DNA from 2 places in the Marivirga tractuosa DSM 4126 genome. Region 2 is predicted to be linked to the other one. Evidence: riboswitches for the same ligand, from Rfam matches in the RefSeq annotation. Region 2 holds a riboswitch; the other holds the start of a gene.

Region 1 (8,161 bases), 1.1 Mb from region 2:
TTTGATTTCAAAGGCATACATGGGTTCCAAAAGATCAGTACCTGCATTTTCCAATCCTCGCATTATACCCATTGGGGTTGCTAATAAAAAGTCACCCGGATTCGAGTGCACATTATGCTCTTCGCCTTTGATCAAAGTAATCTTGATATCGGTTACTTCATAGCCATGCAGTCCTTGTTTCAAGGTCCACGGAATGGCGCGTTTCACTTCATTAATATATTTTTGACTGATATCGCTAGTGCGAACTTTGTTTTCAAAGTTTACACCACTTCCCGCTTCTCCTGGTTCAATCATGAAAGTCATAATCGCCCAGCAAGGTTTCGGCATCCAGTAGCGGACAAAGCCTTCGGCTGATTGAGCAGGTGTTTCTTTGTAAATCACTTTAGGTGGAAGGAATTCTGCTTCAATTTCCCACCTTTGGCTCAGGCTGTCTTTTAAGACTTCGGTTTGAATAGGCCCCAGAATTTTGATGTGAAACTCTCTGTCTTCCTTAAACCATTTAAAATCTAAAATGGGATCTTCCAGATTAAGAATCTCTAATGCTTCTCCTAACTTTTGATAATCTTTATCTTCTACGGCTTTTACCTCCACCGCCAATACGGCATTACTGATTTTTGAATAGGAATCCGCTAGTTTTTCATTGCCCAAAATATCTCCTGCCAAGATTATGTCAGAGGTAGTGATCAAACCGATTTCTCCCTGATTGAGCTCTGCGACTTGTTCCAATCCTCCCGCTTCGGCTTTAAATATTTGGTTGATTTTAATTTCTTTGCCCATCTCCTGGGAAGGAATGCTGTCTTTGGTTTTTAGCAAACCGCCATAAGATTTGATATAAGCGAGTCTTCCGAGTTTATCGTGGAATTCAACCTTAAAAACCTTGGCAGCAGGATTACAAAAATAATTTTGAGGAGTAGAAATCAGCTTTTCTAACTGATCTAATAACTCATAAATCCCAAGCCCTAGTTTAGCACTTCCAAAAAGAACAGGATGAAGACTGCCGTTTTGAATATGCGGCAAGGCTTGCGCCAAAATAGTGGACATTTCGCCAATATTTCCTTCCAGGTATTTTTCCAGAAAAGCTTCATCACATTCGGCTAGGTTCTCTAGAGAGCTATCAAGAATTGCATGATCCGTATGATTCCGGCAAGCTTCAAAAGGCATGACTTGAATTTGCTGGGAATCCGATAAATCAGGAAGGTTTAAAGCAAATAGTTTAGCGCCTAATTCTTTCTGAAAATCATTAAAAACCTGCTCTGGAAAAACACCATCTCGATCGATTTTATTAAAGAAAATGATGACGGGGAGATTACGCTCTTTCAGATTTTCCCATAAATTTAAAGTGTGCGCCTGAACGCCTTCTTTAGCTGAAACCACTAAGATCACCGCATCTAAAATGGAAAGTGACCGATCCACTTCTGCCGCAAAATCAATATGACCAGGGGTATCGACCAACTGGAATTGCGTTTGTTTCCAGCTGAAATTTACGGAAGCTGCCTTAATGGAAATTCCTCTGCTTTTCTCCAACGCCAAGCCATCTGTGATGGCAGAACCTTTATCCACACTCCCTTGTGCTTTAGTCGCACCAGCCTGGTGCAGCAAGCACTCCGTCAATGAAGTTTTGCCCGCATCTACATGGGCTAATATTCCTATGGTTAGTTTTCGTTTTGCGGACATCCGCTTGCAAACTTATCATTTTGCTTAGAATTTATGATGGGCTTGAAGAGAATTTTGTATTGAGTCAGGAGACAGTTCTAGCAAATAAGCACTATTGGGGATGTCAGTCAACTAATCTCATATATGTAATAAGCACGAGGTACTAAGCAGCGCGATTTCCCAACTTCTCATTAAAATCCTTCAATTTAATTGATATTCCCCTTAGTTTTTGTTTCGTGGTGTTTTGTTCCTTCTTCCTTGGTCAATTAATAGATAAATGGCAATAGAAAGCATCACAATTCCTATGGCAATAATATTGGATAGCATGCCGGCATGAGTATCGACACCAGTATGAGCCCAAACGCTTGCTGGCCTATTGAGGAAAATAATTAAAATAAATAAGTAGACTGGTTTGCTAAGTTTCATTTCTTAATTTTTTAGTCTCTCTGAGGGTGATTATTAATCCATACCATGCCGGAATGAGTGGTATGGCTGCGGTAGCTACACCTGCGGTATATTGCCATTCTCCATACAAAATGAAGGGAAATATAAAATGAGTCAGTTCAGCAATCGTCATGGCCACAAAGAAAAAGGCAAGAAAATAATAGCCAATAGCCCATTCCTTTATAATAAATATGGCACCCGATACCCACATGATAGGCGCAAAAAATGCCGCAAAAGTTAACAAACCTTCTTGAGTAACTTCTTGTCCGCTTAGCTGAGAAGCAATTTTCTCAAAACCAAAAATGTATTCTTCATACACATGAATTATAAAAAAAATGATGGTCAGCAAGTAGGCTACAATCACTTTTGAGGTGTCAAAACGGTATTTATATCCGGTTTTCAAGTATAAAAGAAAACCTCCAGCACTTGCACCCCCAATTACTATGGGACCAATTTTTCCTGCAAAAAGATAGGTGATCAGACACAAGAAAATAATAAAGATGCCTGGACCAATTATATCTAGATGTTTCATAACAACTCTAATTTATGTGTCTATTTTAGTATTAACTTTTCAATCTAATGAGCTTCGATTGTTCATGAAATTTAATCCATGAAAACCAATATTCATCTGAAATAGCAATTGGTTCCAAATCTGCTTTCAGCTCTCCAGAAATATATTTTCCTCTGATATTCCACTTTGTATTGCTGTTTGCATCCCTTAATTCGTTACCGTCTAATCTTATTGCTAGCTTTTGAGCTTTCAAAGTATTTTTGTACGCATTTACTGTTTTTCCAGCCCCTATTAGGACAAATCCGTATTCCTTATTCTCCACTACCTTTTCTGATAATACCTCCTTCTTTAAATAAACCAACCGGTCTTTTATCGAGCTATCCGTTATTCCAATTACATGAGTACGTGCAGGGAATGTTTTATCACGGTTTTTTGAGGCCAGCCCTGGAGTAGCTTCAGAAGCCACTAACTTTTTCCAAATACCCGGAATTGGTAATTCAAAATCCTTAAAATCTTTTTCGCTTACTTTAACGACCTGAGGCGATTCAATTGTTTGTTTAACTTCTAGCCACGAAAGAATTTGAAATGGGATCATGGTCAACTCATAAGGATGCAGCTTACCTATTAATGATTGAAAGGTAGATTGCTGGAAGAAAGTATTAGTCCTCACATCTGCCACTATCATATTGGCATTTTTAAATGAGCCTACTTTTAATGGTCCTATTGCCGTAACATCAAAAGGGATGATGCTTCTACACATGGCACAATAGGTTAGTGCTACAATTTTATCTTCAAAATGGTCATTGATGATGTGGTGGTGAATGACATAATCTAAGGGGTAGCACTTCGTAATGCCCTCATATTCAATCACGGCCATTTCCATTTGGTCATCAAGAGGTAGTTGATTAGGATCTTTCGCCATTGCTGGAAAAAACACAGCAGGAAATGCTTTCTCCTGATGCATTTTATAAGTTAAAACCAAGGCAAGTCCTGTGATCAATAAGGGGGCAATGACCCATAATGGCATTTCATTACTTTGGTAAAAAATTACGCCTGTCCATACTAATAGCCCTATAAAAATGAACCAATTGAGGGGCTTTCGTAAAAAATAATGGTAGTACAACCAACTTAAAGGAAAAGCTTCTACTAAAGCCATGTAAATGGCAGCAGTTCCAATTAATAATGATGCAATAGCCAATCCATAAAAAAATACTAATTCCATAAGCTTACTATTTTCGGCTCAAACCCAACTATTGGATTAGCACCGCATCTAAAAGTGGGCGTTTCCTTGAATGAAAATGTCCGATGCTCTACTAAATTTATTAAAAAATAGGGACTTCTGGAAGTGCTATCTGAAATCTATTTTCTTGGGAATGTGGTGTAAGTGATGATCTTTCAGCTAGTTACCTGATCATGAGATGGGAACAGAGCAATTTTTCAAGTATAAACAGTCCAAGCGTACGCTTGAACTAGATGGTTTCACTTTTATACAGCACAGGCGGACGCTTGCGCTAGGGCGGTCCAGCCAAACTACCATCTGGTTCAGGCATCCGCTTGGATCATTACCCTATACCTAAGGGATAAATTTTAAATGCATTGCGTAAGTATCTAATTATCCTTAGCTTCGTCTTATATTTTAAATGGGGTGCCAACTGAAGGGCTGAGATTATACCCAAATAACCTGATCTAGGTAATGCTAGCGTAGGAATTGTGAAAACCAATCGAACTTCATCTTCCCCTGCATCCCTAGATCTTAAATTCTTAGATCGATGACTCAAATTTCAAAAAAGGAAAAATTCGATGTCGCCACCGGTGAATTGCGCAATTGGCAAGGAAGACAGGAGTGGTTTTTTAATAGAGATGATACCGACCACTACGAGGCCTATTACGAAGGACCCTATAAGCGTCAGGAAGTTTGGCAAAAAAAGACGTTGGAAGGACTTATCAAGAAAGACAGCCGAGTTGAAAGCTTATTGGAATATGGCTGTGGTACTACCCGTTTCACCAGATGGTGGCATGAAATAGGAATTCAGGCTACAGGCGGTGATATTTCTCCTTTTATGTTGGCCCAGGGTGTTCATCTGTTCGATGGAGATCTTGTTTTAGCTGATTCCCATCATATGCCATTCAAAAATCATACTTTTGATGCGCTCGCCTTCATCACCACTTTTGAATATTACAAAAGACCTATTGAGGTAATCCGTGAAGCCGCAAGAGTAGGTAAATATGGAATCATTTTCGGAATGATGAACCGCAATACACCCAAATTAGTGCGAAGAAGAGTGCAGCAGTTATTTGGGCAGAACAATTATTACGTAACGGCTAACTTTTATACGCCCGCTTCTTTGAAAGAACTCATTGCTGAGGCGCTCCCTGACCGGGATTATAGCATTCAGTGGAATGCGACTGGCTTACCTAAGTGGTTTCCACGTCAGCAATGGAAATTACCTTATGGCGATTTTTTTGGTTTGTATGTACAATTTAATGATGTGTGATGGCGGCTTTTGATGATCAATATGGAAAAGTAGATGCTCAGGTCTTTAAAGAGGATTTACTGAATAAATGTGGGGCAAAAAGACCGGAAGTGATTTGCGGTCCGAGATTTGGCGTTGATACCGCCATAATTGAGTTGGGCAATGGAAAAGCACTGGCCACTTCCAGCGATCCGCTATCTCTGATTCCTTCTCTGGGCATGGAAATTTCTGCACACTTATCCGTGCACTTATTAGCCAATGATATGTCAACCACTGGCTTTGCACCTCAGTTTGCTCAGTTTGTGCTCAATCTTCCGGTCAGCTTGACGCGAGAAGATTTTAATTTGTATTGGAGTCACATTGATGCACTCTGTAAAAAATTAGGCATTAGTATTACGGGTGGCCATACCGGCCAGATTCCGGGGCAGGAATCTACCATTTCCGGAGGAGGCACTATGTTTTTGCAGGCTCCGAAAGATAAAATATTAAGCAGTAATAATGCAGCCATAGGGGATAGCATTATCATGACCAAACATGCGGCTTTATCATCTTCTTCGCTTTTAGCCAATGCGTTTCCTGAAACGGTCAGTCAAAAGTGCGGTGAAGAAATTCAGAAAATTGCCGCCCACAACTTTTGGGATCTTTCTGTAATGAAGGAAGCCTTAGCCGCCTCCAGCATTTTGGAACCGAACCAAGAATTGCATGCCATGCATGATGTAACGGAAGGCGGGATTTTAGGAGCATTGGATGAAATGGCAGATGCCTCCGGCTGCGGTTTCACAGTGGAATTGGATAAAATTAAGCTCAATGAGGAAGTGAAGCAGATTACAGATCTGTTTGAGATCGATCCCTTTATCTCCATAGGTGCTGGTTCTATGTTGATGGCAGTAAAGCCGGGACATGAAGACCGCTTGATCAAAGGCCTTTCTAAAGAAGGAGTTGAAGCTTGTAAAATTGGCGTTTTCAAGGAAGGTTCTGCAAAGCAAGTAGTGGATGCGAATGGCAAGCAGAGGTCTTTTACTTTTGATGGAGTGGATCCTTATTGGGCCGCATTTTTCAAAGCATTTCAAGCAGGATGGCAATGAAAAAACTAGCAGGACTTTATTTGGTGATTGACCCTAGTCAAGAGCATGATAGCTTGTTGAATAAACTTCATACGGCTTTGAAAGGGGGCATTGACATTGTACAGATTTGGGATCATTGGCCAAAAGCTCAGGACAAGGAAACGCAATTAGAATTTATAAAGCGAGCAAAAAAATTGACAAAGGATTTTCAAGTGCCGCTGCTCATGAATCAAGATTGGGAATTGGCAGTGGAAACAGGATTAGACGGTGTACATTTTGACCGACTACCTGCCGATTTTCCAAGTATTCAGCCCCAGTTGAAAGGCCAGTATATTGGCCTTACGGTCACGAATAATCTGGAAGAAGTGCAAATGGCTGAGCAAAACAGCTTGTCTTATATCAGCTTTTGCTCGGTATTTCCATCTCCTTCGGTTGACAGTTGCGATATTGTGCAGCCCGAAAGCATCAAGAAAGCAAAGGAAATCAGCAATATGCCCATTTTTCTTTCGGGAGGGATCAATCAAGAGAATTTCGAGCAATTGAAGGCCCTACCTTTCAATGGCATTGCGGTTATTTCAGGGATCTTAAATGAAGAGGACCCTGAAGCGGCTGCCAAAAAATATAAAGAAAAATTGCAGGATTAAGAATATAGGAATTGAGATAAAAAAATTATGCAAAGCAGACTATTAGAGAAAATGTGCTGCCCTTTTGATAAGGGTGATTTGAATATCAGTATTTTTAAACAGGAGGAGAACGAAATTATTGAGGGACTTTTGACTTGCTCAGATTGTCAGCGTTATTTCCCTATTATTTACGGTATTCCGATCATGACTCCTGATGAATACAGACAAAAATCATTGGAGGCTCCGGTTATGAAGAAGTGGGGATTGGAATTGCCTGCAGGGTACCAAAGTTTTCGCTTGGATGGGCCTACCACTGCAAGGGCTTTGGAGATGGGTGATAATGGATGAAAAGTGAGTAGGCTAAGTGAGCTGTTGTACTGCGAGATAATGGCAAGGACACACGCGACACGCGTGCATCAACGGGGATAACTTTATTCATTTTCTTGATACTCAAAACACGTTAAACAAGTTTCTTCACAATCATAGTCGTGTATTACGTTCCCTTTGCACTTATCTTCTACACAATCTTTTCTTATAACATTAAATTCAGCATCACAATTAATGCAATGAATGTTAGTAGAGTCAGGCTTGTTAGGTTTTAGGAAGGCCCATTTACTCTCTAAATAGCCATAGTCACCGTCAATCGTTCTTTTGCACTCAGGACAAAAATATGCCCTTCCTAATATGTCAGTACTTAGATATTTATTCAGCTTCTTTTTACCCAAAATGTCCAAGGCAAAATCTAAATGTTTATACGCTACTGCATATTCAATGTCCCAGTCAAAATAACCAAAAAGAGGATTTTCATAATTGAAACTTCTTGTCTCTAAAAACCAAGCGTCTTTACCAAAACAATAAGTATATGCGTTAAAGATATGGTCTAAAAGTTCCTTAGCCTTAATTGAAACGTTGTTAGCACCGTGAATAGCTTCGTTTCGTTTTTGTCTTACCGTTTCAATAAATTCAATAAACTCATTAGAGATTTTCTTTTCAGAAACTGCGCAGAACGTTGTAAGAAGTGCTTCGCCTGAAATTGTGTATAAACTGTCAAATTCTTTGTCTGCTCTTGACGGTAATGTAGGCCAATCCGCCCTTGTTTTTTCGATTAATAAAAGTGGGGTCGTTTTACAAATCGCGGATTTCATATAGGTTTCTATTCCTTGATGTAGAAGAATTAATGAAGTCCTTATAGTACCAGAATTATGTGTCCAAATTTGCTCTAACGAAACTTCAGCTCTTATTACTTCGTCATCATATTCATCGTATTCGTCATAAACTTTGTAGAGCAGGTTAAACGCTTGTGTCAAACATTGTTTTGAAACATCTTCAAAGTCTTTATATGTAGGTAATCTTGTTATCACAGTCGGATTTTATTATATCTGCTAACGTTAA
Region 2 (8,161 bases):
CTCCTTTAGTCCATGAAATTTTTGCACTGTTAGTTTTTATTGAATCAATAGTTAAATTAGAAGGTTCTACTAAAGGCTCTTCAGCAAGAGCACCCGCAGAAACAGAGGTTAAAAAATGCGTTGAATAATCATAAATATATCCTCCTCCAGAACTATTATAAGTTTTTAAAGTAAGTGCACCACTCGCACTTTCTGATTGTATATACCCTTGAACAAGCTTCTCAAAAACTGAATCACCTCTTCTTAAATTTTCTGAAAATACTATAGGTGCAGATGTATCAGTACCATCATAAACTACTAAATCCACATAAGATGACTGTGGTGTACCATGCTTAAGCGTCAGCATCACTTTATCGCCAGGATTTTGAGGCTTTAATGTCACGTAATTAGGCACCCATGGATGGGAAGACCCTCCCCCATTTTCACCATATACATTTCGATTCCCTGAAACTAGGTATTCTTTACTATCACGAGCCATAATAATATCATCAGTCATTAGCGTTTTGATACTAAATTCTGAAGGAACAGAGTACACTATAGAATCCCCTTTTTCAATGTAATCAAAGACTCTAAAAACATATTCCGTATCTGGTTCTAAATCAGTTATGTAAAATTCCTTTTCTTTCCCATTCAAAACACTTTGCTCCACATCCAAATTATAGTCAAAAGTATTACTGACCGTTGGTCTTAAGTTTTTGTTAAGATTTAATAAACTGTCTCCAACTTTCCTCATGGTCATATAATGGTAGTCGAACTGTGTTTGTCCATCTAGCGTAAACTCTAAAGTCTCTTTAAGCACCTTCTTTCTTAGATGCGTAAAATTTGATTCTGGTACAGAAAATGCGTCTGATTCAAAAGCCCATCCTTGTGTCTGTTTCAAACCCACAGAATTTGTTGCTAAATAATAACTCTTACCTACAGCATGATTATTGGAAATGATCGCATTATTAATTTTCAACGTATCAGCTAAACTTTTAATATAGCTTACTCCATTTGCCCCTTGTAGTTTTATTGGCAAACTATCATTCCTTTGAATAAAAGATGTAGACAGCGTATCACCTTCAGAGATGGTCAACAAATCATTTGTAAGATAAATTGAGTCTACTTGTACTTGGCCAGAAATATTTAGACCTCCACTATTACCATACACTTTTTTTAAGGAAAGCTCTCCTCTAAGAGCATCAACATCCTCAAAAAATGGTGGGTTTACTAATTCTGATTGATACATGGCAACTAGATTAACTGACTCTTTGCCTTCTGTTGTAAAAATTATTTTTGAATCCCAGGCTTCTATTCGAGATAAACCAGGTATATCTTCTATAACAGTTACTCCACTACTAGGAGGAGTTCTAAATTGCAGGTACGGGTTTTGTAAATAGGGCTTAATATTAACTCTATTTGTATCTGCTATTTGTAGAAAATAAAAATAAGATGGTTGAAGTCTACAGTTTTCACCTAGTTCAACATCAGTAGCTACTTTAAAAGAATAGGAGTAATAGTCTACATTAGAAAACAAGACTCTTCTCTTTAAGGGTTTAGAAGTAATACTATTTACGGAATAATCCCTATCTCTTAAGGAAACATAGACATATTCCTCTTCGTCATATCTTGTAAATGAATTCGTATCAATAATGACACTTGAATTAATGTCAGGTAGTTTTCCATGTTGAATTTCACCTCCTGATGTTGTTCGCCAATTCTCAACGTCATCCCAATATCCGGTTTCATCCACAAAATAATAATCCACAGTTGAACTGGTCGTAAATGATTTAACCACTCTATTTTCCGAATCATAATTAACAATATTCCTTAAATCTCCTAAACTAGCAGGATAAATAGCAAGCTGATAATCAGTTTGAGTATTAAGTCCTTCTAATCTTAAAGTGTCAGAAGCAAACCAAAAAACTCTTTTATTATCAAAATATTGATCACCTCTATAGTTTTCAAGACGAGACATCATTCCTGGCTCAAAAGGAACATCCACATCAGCCGTATTAGAAAGAACCCCAAGAAAAACCTTACTTTGTGCATCTAATTTAAATTCAACTGTCCTTGCTTTAACATCTAATATCTCAAACCCATTTACGCTATGCGCTGGTTTAGGTGGAAGTACACTAAAGTGCGAATCACTATTTGGCACCTTATAACTAGTAATATCATTTACTTCATTATATTCTATAACTCTGAAATTATAAGTTCTTCTCAAATCAGATAAACCAGTAATAGTTACAGAATTGCCTGTCCCATTATATGCTACCCTAAACCCTCTGTTATAAATATCTTCATCGGAAGGTAAATTACTGTATTCACCCCCATCTACCACTTCATACTTTTTGTTGTAAAAAAAATCTTCATCAAGCGAAAGGTAATTTGAGCTATTCACCACAACTAGTCTTCTTTGTCCATCACCTTTTTTCCACGTAATTGTTACCCTATCACTGCCTACACTTTCAATATTGATATTGCTCGCATGACTCGTAGGTTTTAGTGTTTTTGTATTAAATAAATTTCGTGATTCATCACCGTATATTATTGTACTACCTGTTCCATAATATTGATAAACCTTAACGTCATACTTAGTGTCAGCTTTTAAGTTTTTTACCTCAATTTGTTGCTCTGAACCATTATAAACAACATAATTACCATCTTTTATGGTTTCTTCCATAGACGAACTAGCCTGATAAGTTAATCCATCAATTGGGCTAAAAGAATCTGCATCTGTTTCTGATAATACAACCAAGACATTTGATACATCAGTGCTCACCCACTCTATGGTGGCAGAAGTATAGTCGATATTAGAGACTTTGATGTCACTAACCCTTCCTTTCACCTGTCCTGTCTTTGTAGGAATTAACATTCCTTTAAAACCAAGACTTTCTACATCAGAATCCTGTCCAGAAAATGTCTTTATGTATTTAATAGTAATAGCTCCAGCTGCATTAGTGGCCTCTAAGGCTTTATGTGGTAAATTTTCGGGGTAGCCTCTATACGGATACTTTTCCAAAATAGGAGCTGAGGTATTTTCACCATCATACACTACTAGTTCAGTTTCATTTAATTTAAAAACATGCTCCATCAAAAGACTTAACTTATCATTATCACCTGAAGGATAGTAGGTTACCTCATAATTATAAGGATCTTCTTGATAACCACTTAATCCGTTATGATCATAAAGTGGCGTTTTATTTGCAATTTGAGAGGTTCCATCACCAATTCGAACCGAGCCTGTGGGTAAAGTACTTGCTTTTGTGATATATGTGAGCTTATCATCATATCTAACGCCATATTCGTTTTCCCTATAGTAAACTGTATAAAAATAAAATTCTGTTTCCGCAGCTAATCCATTAACTGCTAAATTGGTATCAAATTTATCCTTTGATACAGCATATACATTGGGTAACAATTCATCTCCCTTGCCAAATTCAGAATTAGCTTCAACTCTTTTATCGTCAGTTAATACACCACTTAAATCTTCATAAGACAACTCTCGTGCACTGACCAAAAGGAGTAAGCCCAATTCAGTTTCAGAATAATAATCAGGAGAGGACATGTTCACTCTATTTAGCTCTAAGGCTGAGTTATCTCTTTGAACAACAGGAAAAGCAGTTTTATAAACTCTGTAACCATAAAAATCAGAAGAAGGGGCTTGATTCTTATTACTAAGCGTGCTTATATAATTGGCCTGTCCGTAAACAATCTCTGAACCATAAGCTTTATATTCAACAATTTTAATCTGCATATCCACAGCTGCATTTAGTCCCGTAACCGCTACTGAAGAAACATCTCCATAGCCGATAACATACACCCCAGAAGACACTTCCTGACCTAAACCATATATAGTGTTTGCCGTATAGTTAACGTTATTTGTAGGATTAAAAGATCCCAAATTATTAGTAGTTGAGGCTACAATAAGTCTGCCATCACCATCCCCTTTGGTGAAAGAAAAATCAATGCTAGAATCTGTAAAATCAATGAGTTGGATATCACTTGAAACCGTTGTAGGAGGAGCGTAAAACAATTCAACCTCAGCCACCCAGCCATCTAAATCAAAAGCGTAGGGCTCGAAATCAGAACTGGTAAACTTAAGTGTCATGTTTTCTCCAGTAGAAGTTACTGTTCTTGGTAAGCTCAAGCTAGTACCTGATAATGAGGTGATCAAATTGGCCGTGGTGTCTGTTCCATCAAAAATCCTTAATTCTTCGTAAGATCTGGTTTCAAACTCATTGAATGTTAACTTGATTGCTTTGCCTGCTTCAGCGGCATTTAAGGTTAAAACATTTTCTCTATCAGGAAAGTAAAATCCTTTACCCCCATCATCAAAAAACTGTTCCCCACCACTTACGGTAGCAGTTCCATTGTATGATAAATAAATATTTCCAGAATCAGCTGTTGTAGCACTTCTTGAAAATCCAGTAGAGGGAACATAGTATTTGATACTGGAATTATCTGGTGTTCTATTGACTTCTCTCACAGCAATTGAGTACTCTGTGCCTGGTAAAAGACCTTCTATTTTCACCAAATCATCACTCCCTTGATACATTACATAAGTATCCTGCCCCACCAGCTCACCATTTCCAAAAGTTTGATTGGCAGTATAAGCTACATCATTAACTGTGGTGATATCTGGAAAACCACCTTGTCTCATAAACACTATCCGCTCGGCACCATCTCCCGGATCTAAATCAATGTATAAGCTATCAGCGAAAATCTTAGAGTAGTAAAATGATCCATTGTCTGTAGGGGTTGGTACAGAATTAATTTCCCAACCGTTGACATCACCTATTAGCAAACTATTTTCTAAAGAAAAAGTGGCAGTACCTAGAAAATCTGATTCACTGATGTGTACATACTCACCTGAAATATTAATTCCTGTTCCATCAAAATTAAATTTTTCACCCTTTGTTGAAGATTCAAAAGTAATCACTTCTGATGATGTCCCATTTAAGGTTAGGTTTCCTAAAATAGTTTGTGTTGTATTGGCATCTACCAATAAATTAGCTCCTTTTACTACGGTAAAATTCTGGAAGGTATTATTACCACTAATTACAATATCGTTACCAAAGCCTGTTGGGGTTGTCACATTTACTGTTCCATAAGTCTTGCCGTATCCTTGAAATTCATCGCTAAAATTAATAGTGGAGTTATTTGGGATAACAGTGACAAAATCAGAGTTATTCATCGTCCACTTTTCAATATTGAGTGTCGCATCGGTAAGGTTCAGTATTTTATCAAATGAATACCAGAGGTAAACATTTTTAAAATTGAAAGTATTGGCACCAAAAATTATTTCCCCTTGAGTAACAAATAAAGAATGACCGCTAAGCCCATTTTCAATAGACCAAGATCCTTCGCCTGAAAATCTTACAGAAGCATCTTCTGAAGTATTCAATAAACCTGAGGCAATGTTTACTGTTTGACCATCCACATTTGAATTGAAATCTAATAATACTCCTGGCAACTCAAAACTTATATTGGCTGGAGCATCCATACTTCCATATATCTCAATATCAGGAATAGGCGACTCCCCTGAAAAGTCAACATTATAACTTACATTAGTAGCTATGAAATCATTTACTCTGATAATGTTGCCATCAACGGTTACCGTTTGTCCATCTCCAGAAAAAGAATTGGCATCAAAAATTACGTTATCAGTTTCTCCTGGTAGCGAGGAATGTACAGTACTGCCTCCAGATGAAGTTGCCCAATGATTGAGATCACTCCATGTTCCTGAACCACCAATCCAAAAGTAGTCAGCAGCATTAACGTTTAAAGCAAATAAAATGAAAAATAAAGACAATAGAGATTTGAGGGGAGAGTAAAAATGTTTCATTAAGAAGTATACTTAGTTTTAAAATTAGAACTGGATATTTTATACCAAACTTCAAAACTAATCCATTCATAATCAGCACCAAACTTCTTTTGTACAATTGTTCACATAATCATTGTAAATGAATAGAATACTTAAAATAGTACCAAAGAATTTGCAATCCCCATTAATCACCCCTATACTTGCAGCATCAATAAGGGGTGCCTTAAAATAACGGGCTGAGAATATACCCTGAACCTGATCTCGGTAATGCGAGCGTAGGAATTTTGAATTTAAATCAAGAAATAAATATAAAATTAAAATAGGATTAAGGAACAAAAGTTCTGGTTAATCCATTATGAAGACAAAGCGTTTCAACGCTGGGGTGCCTTAATACAACGGGCTGAGATCATACCCAATGAACCTGATGCCGATAATGCGGTCGCAGGGATTTTGGTTAAGGAAAATGAAAGGAGGTAATTACCCCGCCTCCATGAGTTTCACTAACAATTATTTAATTTATTAACATGTTACAATTATTTAAAAAAACGCTATTGACAGCAATAGCAGCACTTGCAGTGTTCACTGCTTATGCTCAAAACTCCATTACTGGAACTGTAAAATCAGAATCTGAAGATGAAATCTTAGTAGGTGCTAATGTAGTTTTATTGCCAATTTCTAAGGGTAGTACAACTGATAAGGATGGGGAATTTAAAATAAACAATATTCCAAATGGTGACTACACTTTAAAAGTTAGCTTTGTTGGCTACAAAAATTATGAAGAATCAATAAGCATTTCTGAAAGTAAATCCCTTAAAATTTACCTCGTGCCGGACAAACTACTATCAGAAGAAGTGGTAGTTAGCGCCATACGTGCCGACAAGCTTGCCCCTATCACTCAATCAACTTTAAGTAAGAAAGAGATCAACTCGGTATTTAACGGTCAAGACGGGGCATTTGTCTTAGAACAGCTCACACCCTCGATACAAGTAAATTCAGATGCTGGAACCCGCTTCACCAATTATGGAAGCATGAGATTACGAGGGATAGACCAGAAAAGAATCAATATTACACTAAATGGCGTACCTCTTAATGATATGATTGACCAAGGTGTTTTCTTTTCAAATTTCACTGATATTACTAGAAGCATGGAAAGTGTACAAGTGCAAAGAGGTGTAGGAACAAGTACAAATGGTACTGCCTCGTATGCAGGCTCAATTGGTTATGAATCAGAAGATATAAATACCGAAGATCCTGAGGCAACTGTTACTCTATTAGGCGGCTCATTTAATACTTGGCAAGGTACTGCTGAAGTTAAGACTGGTCTAATGGAGAATAACACAGCATTTTATACAAGATTAAGTAGAACATATAGTGATGGATATCGTGACCATTCTGGCAGTGATGCCTATTCCTTCTTTTTCAGCGGAGGTTGGTTTGGTGAAAAGGATATCGTCAAAATAAATGGTTTTAACGGTAGAACTAAAAATGATTTAGCCTACTCCCCTGTCCCCGAATCACTTATTGAAGAAGATCCACGGACTAATGTCAATAATCCTAATGACATTGATGATTTTGGTCAATCACTACTGCAATTAGAGCATACGCATTTTTTCAATAATAATTCAACTTTAACTTCATCCGCTTATTATGGGGCTGCAGGTGGTGATTTCCCATATACGTATAATGTCGATAGTGAAAACCTAGCAAGTATCAATTATCCGCTTTTTAATGATCATTATGGGGTGATGAGCTATTTTAATCAGAAATTTACTGATTTTGAATGGACTACTGGTATTCACGCCTATCGTTTCAATAGAGAAAATATCGAGCAATTGGTTCCCAATTTCAGCAATCCATACTATCAGGATCAATCTATTAAAGATGAGATCAGCGCATTCATAAAAGGAAGTTACAGAGTAGGTGATTTCAGTATACTGGCCGATGTTCAGGCTCGGTATGTTACCCTAGAAATGATTCCTGATACAGATTTTTTAGGAGAAGATCGCTCCATTCCAACATATGAATGGACTTTTCTAAATCCAAAAGTCGGAGTTACTTATGAAATCAACAGTAATATAAACGCATACGCCTCCTTTGGCCGCTCTGGTAGAGAACCAACAAGAAGTAACTATTTAGGCGATACACAAATAAATGCAGGAAACATAGACAGTTTACAAAATCAAGGTTTTGTACAGCCAGAATTTGTAAATGATTTTGAAGGAGGTTTACGATACAATACACAAAAAGCGAAAATAAATTTCAATGCCTTTTACATGGATTTTGAGAATGAAATTGCACCAATTGGAGAATTCATTCCACAGTATTTTATCCAGCTTTATGAAAATCAAGAAT

What was found. A riboswitch is a leader RNA that binds a small molecule or an ion and turns the genes downstream of it on or off. The one in region 2 is predicted to bind thiamine pyrophosphate.
Region 1: it holds a riboswitch for thiamine pyrophosphate, as region 2 does, so the genes downstream of both, FTRAC_RS11635 (class I SAM-dependent methyltransferase) here and FTRAC_RS16495 (TonB-dependent receptor) in region 2, are expected to answer to the same signal.

Annotation. Positions count from the first base shown of each region.
Region 1 is NC_014759.1:2,755,981-2,764,141, forward strand. It holds gene FTRAC_RS11615 (elongation factor G) at 1-1,674, opposite strand, end outside; gene FTRAC_RS11620 (hypothetical protein) at 1,876-2,079, opposite strand; gene FTRAC_RS11625 (HXXEE domain-containing protein) at 2,069-2,629, opposite strand; gene FTRAC_RS11630 (DUF3179 domain-containing protein) at 2,661-3,830, opposite strand; TPP riboswitch at 4,240-4,333, shown strand; gene FTRAC_RS11635 (class I SAM-dependent methyltransferase) at 4,378-5,103, shown strand; gene FTRAC_RS11640 (AIR synthase-related protein) at 5,103-6,167, shown strand; gene FTRAC_RS11645 (thiamine phosphate synthase) at 6,164-6,790, shown strand; gene FTRAC_RS11650 (Trm112 family protein) at 6,818-7,117, shown strand; gene FTRAC_RS11655 (hypothetical protein) at 7,201-8,130, opposite strand.
Region 2 is NC_014759.1:3,881,207-3,889,367, reverse strand. It holds gene FTRAC_RS16500 (T9SS type A sorting domain-containing protein) at 1-5,830, opposite strand, end outside; TPP riboswitch at 6,014-6,108, shown strand; TPP riboswitch at 6,178-6,274, shown strand; gene FTRAC_RS16495 (TonB-dependent receptor) at 6,334-8,161, shown strand, end outside.